2 regions of the Streptomyces sp. NBC_01410 genome follow, and region 2 is predicted to be linked to the other one. Evidence: riboswitches for the same ligand, from Rfam matches in the RefSeq annotation. Region 2 holds a riboswitch; the other holds the start of a gene.

Region 1 (3,982 bases), 3.0 Mb from region 2:
GCCCCGACATCCATCCGCATGCCTGACACACGCGAAAGGCCCGCCATGTCCCAGCACAATGAAGAGAGGAAGTTCCCCCGAGGACTCGTGATCCGGCTCTTCGCCTATCTGGTGGCGGGCCATCTGTTCGCCGCGTTCCTGTATTTGCTGTTCACGCTCGGCGACAAGAGTTAGGCGGCCGGTGGCTCACGCCTCGTCGAGGAGGCGCTCGCGCAGCCGCTCGCGGGTTTCGGCGCTCACGTTCAGGCCCTCGCTGAGGTAGCGCTCGGTGTCGCCCCAGGTCTGCTGGATCGTTTCGAAGGCCGCGTTCAGATACTCGGCGCGCGCGTCGAAGAGCGGGGCGAGCAGTTGCATCACTTCGGGGGACATCGCGGCCGGAGAATTGTCGCCCCGGCGGACCAGATAACGGCGGTGCGGGTCATTGGACTTGAGGTAGTCGGCCTCGATGGCGTCCCGCTCGACACCGACCGCGAGCAGCGAGACCGCTATGGACAGACCGGCGCGGTCCTTGCCCGCCGCACAGTGCATCAGCGCCGGGACGCTGTCCTCGGCCAGCGCGTGCAGGACCCTGCTGTGCTCGGCGGTGCGCTCCTTGATGATCCTCCGGTACGACGCCGACATCCGGCCGGCCGCCTTCCCGTCCGCGAGGATCGAGCGCAGCTGGTCGAGATCGCCGTCCCGGACCATCTTCCAGAACTCCGCGCCGTCGGCCGGGTCGGTGAGCGGCAGATTCACATTGCGCACGCCGGGCAGCTCGACGTCCGGGCCCTCAAGGCGCATGTCGGCCGCGTTGCGGAAGTCGAAGATCGTGTGCAGACCGAGCGTGGCGAGGAACGAGGCGTCCGACTCGGTGGCATGGGCCAGATGACCGCTGCGGAAGAGCCGGCCGTGCCGCACCCGCCTGCCGTCCACGGTCGGCAGGCCGCCCACATCACGGAAATTGCGCACTCCGGTCAGCTCGGGCTCTGTCGAGGGGGCCTGCGGCAGTTGCTGCGTCACGTGGGCTCCTGAGGTGACTGCCGTCGGCGCTCCTCGCCGACGATGGCGCTTTCCCGACGATACGACATCGCTTTAGCGGGCAATCATTTCGATCTGTCGGCGAGCAGTTACGCACTCCACACGTCGTCCTCGCCTGGCTCCAGGCGCAGCACTACGGCGAACAGCCGCCGCGGCTCAGGCTGCGCGGTCTCGATCCTGCGGCGGTCTACGCGTGCCCGGACACGGGTGCCCTGCACCGTGGGTCGGTACTGCTGCACCACGGGCTGCACACGGGACTCAGGGGTGATCTGGACGCCACGGTGATCCGGCTGCGGCGGCTCGGGCAGAGGTAACCGTGACCGACAGGTACGGAGAATACGCCCGAAAAGGGACAATCGGCCGCCGGGGAATTTCTCGGTAATGGCAGATCCGAGGGAAAAGTGAGCCTGATCGGTCGATAGTCATCAAATGGTGCTTCTGTCCGAATTGGACGGTTCGACATAACCTGCCCCGTCTGCAATGGAGATGGGGCATGCGTCGTGAGCAGGATCATATTTGTCACGGTGTGTGGTGGCGTGACGGATACGAAATCCGTTGCCTGGCGGGGCGGGGAAGATCATTGATAGACGGAGCGTAACGGGAATTCTCCGGCGATATCACGCCGACTCGTGATCCGTAATTGCGGCAGCTTGTTCCTTTCGGCTCGGCTCGTTTACGTTCACGGCAATCCGGACGGACCGCCAAATCCTGCCGCCGCCCGGAATTCGAACCCACCCACGTGTGGCAGGAGCGGGGGACCCAGGTAGTACGCCGATTCCGCACTTCCGGAACGGCTCGGGGTTAAGCAGCGCAACCGCGCGGCCGGGCATCTCCAGCCCGAACCCGACAGCTCACCTCGCCGGCGCCGGAGAGGAAAGCGCCATGCCCGCAAAGGGTAAGCACCGCCGTCCCAAGACCAGCCCGATCACCCGCGGTTTCGTCGCAGCGGGCACAAGTGGCGCCGCCATCGCGATCCCGCTCATGGGTGCCACCGGGGCCCACGCCGCGGGCAAGACCGCCCCCGTCGCGACCTCGTCGCACACGGCAGTGACCGCCGCCGCGGCACCCGCCGCGTACAAGGCTCCGCACAAGCCGGCCGCCGCACCCACGACGTACTCGGTCGTCGCCGGTGACTATCTCTCCAAGATCGCGGACGAGCACAATGTCCGCGGTGGCTGGAAGAAGCTGTACCAGGACAACCGCGAGCGGGTCGGTGACAACCCCTCGCTGATCCACCCGGGCCTCAAGCTCACCCTCGGCACCACAGCGAAGGCGAAGGCTCCCGAGAAGTCGCAGCACCGCGAGAAGAGCCAGGACCGGACCGCCGCCAAGACCGCGTCCAAGGCTGTCACCAAGGCCGCCGCCAAGACCGTGTCCAAGGCCGCCTCCAAGGCCTCCACGGACTCCGGCTCGGCGAAGAGCGCCCCGCAGACCAGCAGCTCCGGGTTCACGACCCCCCTCGACGGCGCGACCGTCATCACGCCGTACCACCTCTCCGGCTCGATGTGGTCCAGCGGTTACCACACCGGTGTGGACTTCGCGGCCTCCACCGGCACCACGGTCAAGGCCGTCGGCCCGGGCACCGTCGTCTCCGCCGGGTGGGGCGGCGCGTACGGCAACGAGGTCGTCATCCAGCACGGCGACGGCAGCTACTCGCAGTACGCCCACCTCTCCTCCCTGGCCGTCTCCGCCGGCCAGAGCGTGAGCGGCGGCCAGCAGATCGGCCTCTCCGGCTCCACCGGCAACTCCACAGGACCGCACCTGCACTTCGAGATCCGCACCGGCCCGAGCTACGGCTCGGACGTCGACCCGCTGGCCTACCTGCGCCAGCACGGCGTCACCGTCTGACGCCCGTCCGACGCGGCGATCACGCTCTCGTCCCCTCGTGCCGCAGCCCGCGGCGCGGGGGGACGCGGCGTATTCCGCCCTGGACGAATCTTGGGCGGTGGCAAAGATCACCCCTCGTCAACCCCTCCTTACGGTCGCGTAGGTCACATACGTAAGGGGAGGATCAGTACTTGTGGCAGACGATTCGAGAACAGAGATCAGCGGCGGATTCGGGTCGTACGCGGCGATCGGTGACAGCTTCACCGAAGGCGTCGGCGACCCGGGTCCCGACGGGATGTACGTCGGCTGGGCGGACCGGTTCGCGGTCCTGCTCGACGACCGGATGCCGGAGCACACCTTCAGGTACGCCAACCTCGCCGTACGTGGGCGCCTCCTCGACCAGATCGTCTCGGAACAGGTGCCAAGGGCGAGGGAACTGGCCCCGGACCTCGTGACGTTCTGCGCCGGCGGCAATGACATCATCCGGCCCGGCACCGACCCGGACGACGTGGCCGAGCGCTTCGAGCGCGCGGTCGCCGACCTCACCGGCGCCGTGGGGACGGTCATGGTGACCACGGGCTTCGACACCCGCGGCGTGCCGGTGCTGCGCCATCTCCGCGGCAAGATCGCCATGTACACCGCGCATGTACGGGCCATCGCCGACCGTTACGACTGTCCCGTACTCGATCTGTGGTCGCTCAGGTCCGTCCAGGACCGGCGCGCCTGGGACGCCGACCGGCTCCATCTGTCGCCCGAGGGGCACACCCGGGTCGCGCTGCGAGCCGCCCAGGTCCTCGGCATCGAGGTGCCCGCCGACCCCGACCAGCCGTGGCCGCCGCTGCCGCCCCGTGGCACGCTCGAAGTGCGCCGCGACGACATCCAGTGGGCGCGGGAGCATCTGGTGCCGTGGATCGGCCGCCGGCTGCGCGGCGAGAGCTCCGGCGACCACGTGGAGGCCAAGCGGCCGAATCTGCTGCCCCTGTGACAGCGGCGGGGTGAACACGGGGTCGGTCCGGCGGCCCCGCAGCTGACTGTCAGATCTGTGCCGCCAGGAGTTCCGCCGCGCCGATCAGCGCCGTACTGCCCTCGCCCGTACAGGCGTGCGCGCCCGCCAGCGCGCCGAGCCGGGCGCTCTGCT
Region 2 (3,982 bases):
AGAAGCCGGTCAAGCTCACGCTGCGCGCGACGACCGGGCTGACCGAGGGCAACACCCATCCGTTCCTGGGGGCCGAGGGCAGGATCACCGTCGCCCCCGAGCGCGGCACCACCTCGCCGAGCGCGACGCCCTCGGCGACGCCGTCCGCCACGCCCTCCGCGACCGCTTCCGCCACGCCCTCTGTGACCCCGTCCTCCTCGGCCACGGCGGTGGCCGGCGATAACACCCCCGTCACCACCACCGGAGCCCTCGCCAACACCGGATCCTCCGGCTCCACCCGGTACGCGGCCATTGCCGCTGCCGTCCTGATCGCGGCCGGCGGAGCCCTCACGGCACTGCGTCTGCGGCGCCGCTGAACAAAATGGATTTGATCTTGCTCCGGATGGCGTAAGGTGGTGTTCACCGACGCGGGGTGGAGCAGCTCGGTAGCTCGCTGGGCTCATAACCCAGAGGTCGCAGGTTCAAATCCTGTCCCCGCTACTGACGACAGTGGCCCGGCACTCGACAGAGTGCCGGGCCACTGTCGTGTACCGGCTCCGAGCATCGCTCGGTTGGCCGACGGCGACTCGCCGCCCGGCGCGGCTACGGCCAGCCTGGGAAGGGCGCGGTACCGTCCGCAGCCGTGTGGGACCGGGCAGGAGAGCACCCGTGGCCGAGCCAGAGCAGGGCGGAGCGGACATCTCCCGCGGATTCGTCCGCCTGCTGCCCGCCCTGATGATCGTCGGCGGCGCGATCTTCGACCTCGCGACGCCGCCCCGGTTCACCGCGGTCCCGCTGTTCGCGGCCGCGCCGCTGATCGCGGCCCCCATCTTCACCTGGGTCGGCACCCTGCTGGTCGGTATCGCGGCGATCCTCGGCGTGACCGGGCTGCACTTCTACAACCACACCCTCTCGCAGATCACGGCGTTCACCGAGCTGACCACTGTGATCACCGTCGCGGGCCTCGCGCTGCTGATCAACCGGGTCGTACGGCTCGGCAGCCAGCGCCTCGCATCGGCCCGGGTGATCGCCGAGACCGCGCAGCGCGCCGTGCTGCCGACCCCTCCGGAGCGGATCGGGGGGCTGCACGTCGCCGCGCGGTACGAGGCGGCGCAGGCGGACGCGTTCATCGGCGGCGACCTCTTCGCCGTACAGGACACGCCCTTCGGGGTGCGGCTGGTCGTCGGGGACGTACGGGGCAAGGGCATGCAGGCGGTCGAGGCGGTGGCCGTGGTCATCGGGGCGTTCCGGGAGGCCGCCGAGCAGGAGAGCTCGCTGGAAGGGGTCGCCGCGCGGCTGGAGCGGGCGCTGGTGCGCGAGGGCGCGCGGCACAACCTGGACGCGGTCGAGGGGTTCACCACCGCCGTACTGGCCGAGATCCCGCGCGGTGATCGTGTCGTACGGATCGTGAACCGGGGCCATCCGGAGCCGCTCCTGCTGTACGCGGACGGGAACGTGAACATCCTGGAGCCGACCGAGGCCGCGCTGCCGCTCGGTATGGGCCTCGGGATCTGGCCGGACCGCTCGGACGCGCACCGGCTGCCCCCCGGGGCCACGCTGCTTCTCTATACGGACGGGCTGTCCGAGGCGCGCGACAGGAGCGGCGTCTTCTACGACCCGGGCCGGCGGCTGGCGGGGCGGCTGTTCCCCGGGCCCGAGGAGCTGCTGGACGCCTTGGTGGACGACGTACGACGCCATACGGGTGGCGGCTCGACGGACGACATGGCGCTGCTTGCGGTCAGCCGCCCCGCGGAGGGGCAGCAGGAGCGCCGCAGGACCGTGCCCGTGATCGGCGCGGGCGGGCGGGACGGCGGGGATCAGGGCGGCGAGTGAAGGCTCTGGCGGCCCGGCGTCGTGAAGCCGGACGGGGTTGGGAACGGTACGTAATCGAGAGGCACCCCTCCGCATAACATTTGATGCACCGTCAGGTGACGGGACATGGCGGATGGTGCATGAGGGGCGATCAACTCACCCCACTCCGGGCGCTTGTGTCCGGTTAAGTCCCGGCGATGTTGTTAATGATCAGTCGGAACAGCTTGGAATCGGGCCCCGGTGTCTATTAACGTTCGATAACGCAGCGCGGTCGTCCCAGTCGTCGCAAGAGGCGGCACCGTGCGCACGCGCCGAATTCCGCAAGGGAACCGGGGAACCACCAATTGGGGTGAATCGGGCATCTTTTGCCGCTCTTGTCCGCGGCGGAAGCGCCCGTAGGAGACCTTCCTGCTCCGAACCCGTCAGCTAACCCGGTAGGCGAGAAGGAAGGAAAGGAGCACGCCTCAGTGGCGTCCAACAAACCTGCCCCGACAGCACCCTTCGAAACTGACTTCTTCGGCGACGAGGTGGCAGAGCGGGCATGGGAGGAGTGGAACCCCACCGAGGACTCCGTCCGTCCGGTGCGCGGCCGGCACCGTGTGATGAAGCAGCGCGGCGGACTCGCCCGCAGCTCCACGGTGCTCGGGGTCGGTGTGATCGCCGCGGTCGGCGCGGGCGGCATGGCCACCGCGCAGAGCAAGCCGCCGGTCTCCATATCGCTCCCCGACTCGATCTCGGACAACCTGCCCGACGCCAAGTCCCTTCCCGGCGTCGGCTCGTTCATGTCCGACGAGTCCTCGGACGCCGACGCCGGGAACACCGCTCCGCTCACTTCGGCGACGCTCGCCGCTGACACCGGCACCGGCTCCAGGGCCGAGGCGCAGGGCTCCGCCGGTGAGGCGCTGCGCGCCCGCATCCTCCAGCAGGCCGATCAGCAGCGGGCCGAGGCGGACGCCGAGGCCAAGGCGGCCGCGGAGAAGCTCGCGGCCGAGAAGGCAGCGGCCGAGGCGAAGGCCCAGCAGACCGCGGCGGAGGCCGAGGCCGAGGCGGCGAAGCTCGCCGCCGAGAAGGCCGCGGCGGAGAAGGCGGAGGCCGAGCGCCTCGCCAAGCTCGCCGCGAGCTACGCGCTGCCGACCTCCTCGTACACGATCACCTCCACCTTCGGCGAGGCCGGATCGATGTGGTCTTCGGGCTACCACACCGGCCTGGACTTCGCGGCCCCGACGGGCACGCCCCTCAAGGCCGTGCACAGCGGCACCGTCAAGTCGGCGGGCTGGTCCGGGTCTTACGGCTACCGCACGGTGCTGGAGCTCGAGGACGGCACGGAGATCTGGTACGCCCACCAGTCCTCGATCTCGGTCAGCGTCGGCCAGAAGGTGTCGACCGGCGAGACGATCGGGCGCGTGGGCGCGACCGGCAATGTGACCGGCGCGCATCTGCACCTCGAGGTCCACACGGCGGGCGGGACCGGGATCGACCCGATGGCCTGGCTGCGGGACAAGGGCCTGACCGTCTGATTTCTCCGTGCGCCCCCTCGCGCCGCCGCTCGGCGCGAGGGGGCGTTCTGCGGATGCCCCCATGTGCGCGGTGCTCCGCACTCCCCTGAACGCCGGCAGTTCTGGCGCTCACCCCCCGACGCCAGGGCTGCCGGTCTCTCCTGCCCCGGTCGCGTACTGCACGCAGGCGGAGCAGGCCGTACCGGCCTAGGAGCGGTACGGGTTGTAGCCGCCGTAGTCGCGGTGCGGGGGCGGGGTCCATACCCGGCCCGTCGCCCGCGCGGCGTAGCTCAGCGCGGGAGACGCGACTTCCTTGCGCTGCCACAGGTGGTGCAGCAGTTCCTGCTCGCGCTCCATGAAGTCCGGGCCCGCCGTGCCGCGCTGAGCCCGGTGGCGCAGAAACGCCAAGGTCGTCGCGAACCGCTCGTACTCCGAGACGGCGTGGGCCGCGGCCGGTCCGTGCGTACGGCGGGCGATGTCGCGGGCCATCGTGCGCGCCCGCATCGAGGAGAGCGCGCGCGGCTCGTCGGCCGTCAGCCAGCCGGCCGCCGCGTATGCGGGCAGTTCGGTGGATATCGTGCGCAGTTCGCGCTGCCGGGTCCAGATCGTGAGCCAGGTCAGCAGCCCGAAGACCGGGACCATGAAAGCCCCGTACACGGCATAGAAGCCGAACGGGCCGAAGAGCGACGCCGAGC

The links. Region 2 has a riboswitch for cyclic di-AMP ahead of OG741_RS19235 (M23 family metallopeptidase). Riboswitches for the same ligand answer to the same signal wherever they lie in the genome.
Region 1: another riboswitch for cyclic di-AMP. It lies ahead of OG741_RS33160 (peptidoglycan DD-metalloendopeptidase family protein); the one in region 2 lies ahead of OG741_RS19235 (M23 family metallopeptidase).

Annotation. Positions count from the first base shown of each region.
Region 1 covers NZ_CP109530.1:7,241,353-7,245,334, forward strand. Annotated here, with positions in the region: gene OG741_RS33140 (helix-turn-helix domain-containing protein) at 1-26, shown strand, start outside; gene OG741_RS33145 (DUF6126 family protein) at 19-174, shown strand; gene OG741_RS33150 (tyrosine-protein phosphatase) at 187-999, opposite strand; partial or broken gene OG741_RS33155 (GH36 C-terminal domain-containing protein) at 1,122-1,331, shown strand; cyclic di-AMP (ydaO/yuaA leader) riboswitch at 1,740-1,895, shown strand; gene OG741_RS33160 (peptidoglycan DD-metalloendopeptidase family protein) at 1,900-2,865, shown strand; gene OG741_RS33165 (SGNH/GDSL hydrolase family protein) at 3,038-3,829, shown strand; gene OG741_RS33170 (carbohydrate kinase family protein) at 3,879-3,982, opposite strand, start outside.
Region 2 covers NZ_CP109530.1:4,215,464-4,219,445, reverse strand. Annotated here, with positions in the region: gene OG741_RS19250 (hypothetical protein) at 1-356, shown strand, start outside; tRNA gene OG741_RS19245 (tRNA-Met) at 407-480, shown strand; gene OG741_RS19240 (PP2C family protein-serine/threonine phosphatase) at 649-1,812, shown strand; cyclic di-AMP (ydaO/yuaA leader) riboswitch at 2,091-2,247, shown strand; gene OG741_RS19235 (M23 family metallopeptidase) at 2,259-3,308, shown strand; gene OG741_RS19230 (PrsW family intramembrane metalloprotease) at 3,495-3,982, opposite strand, start outside.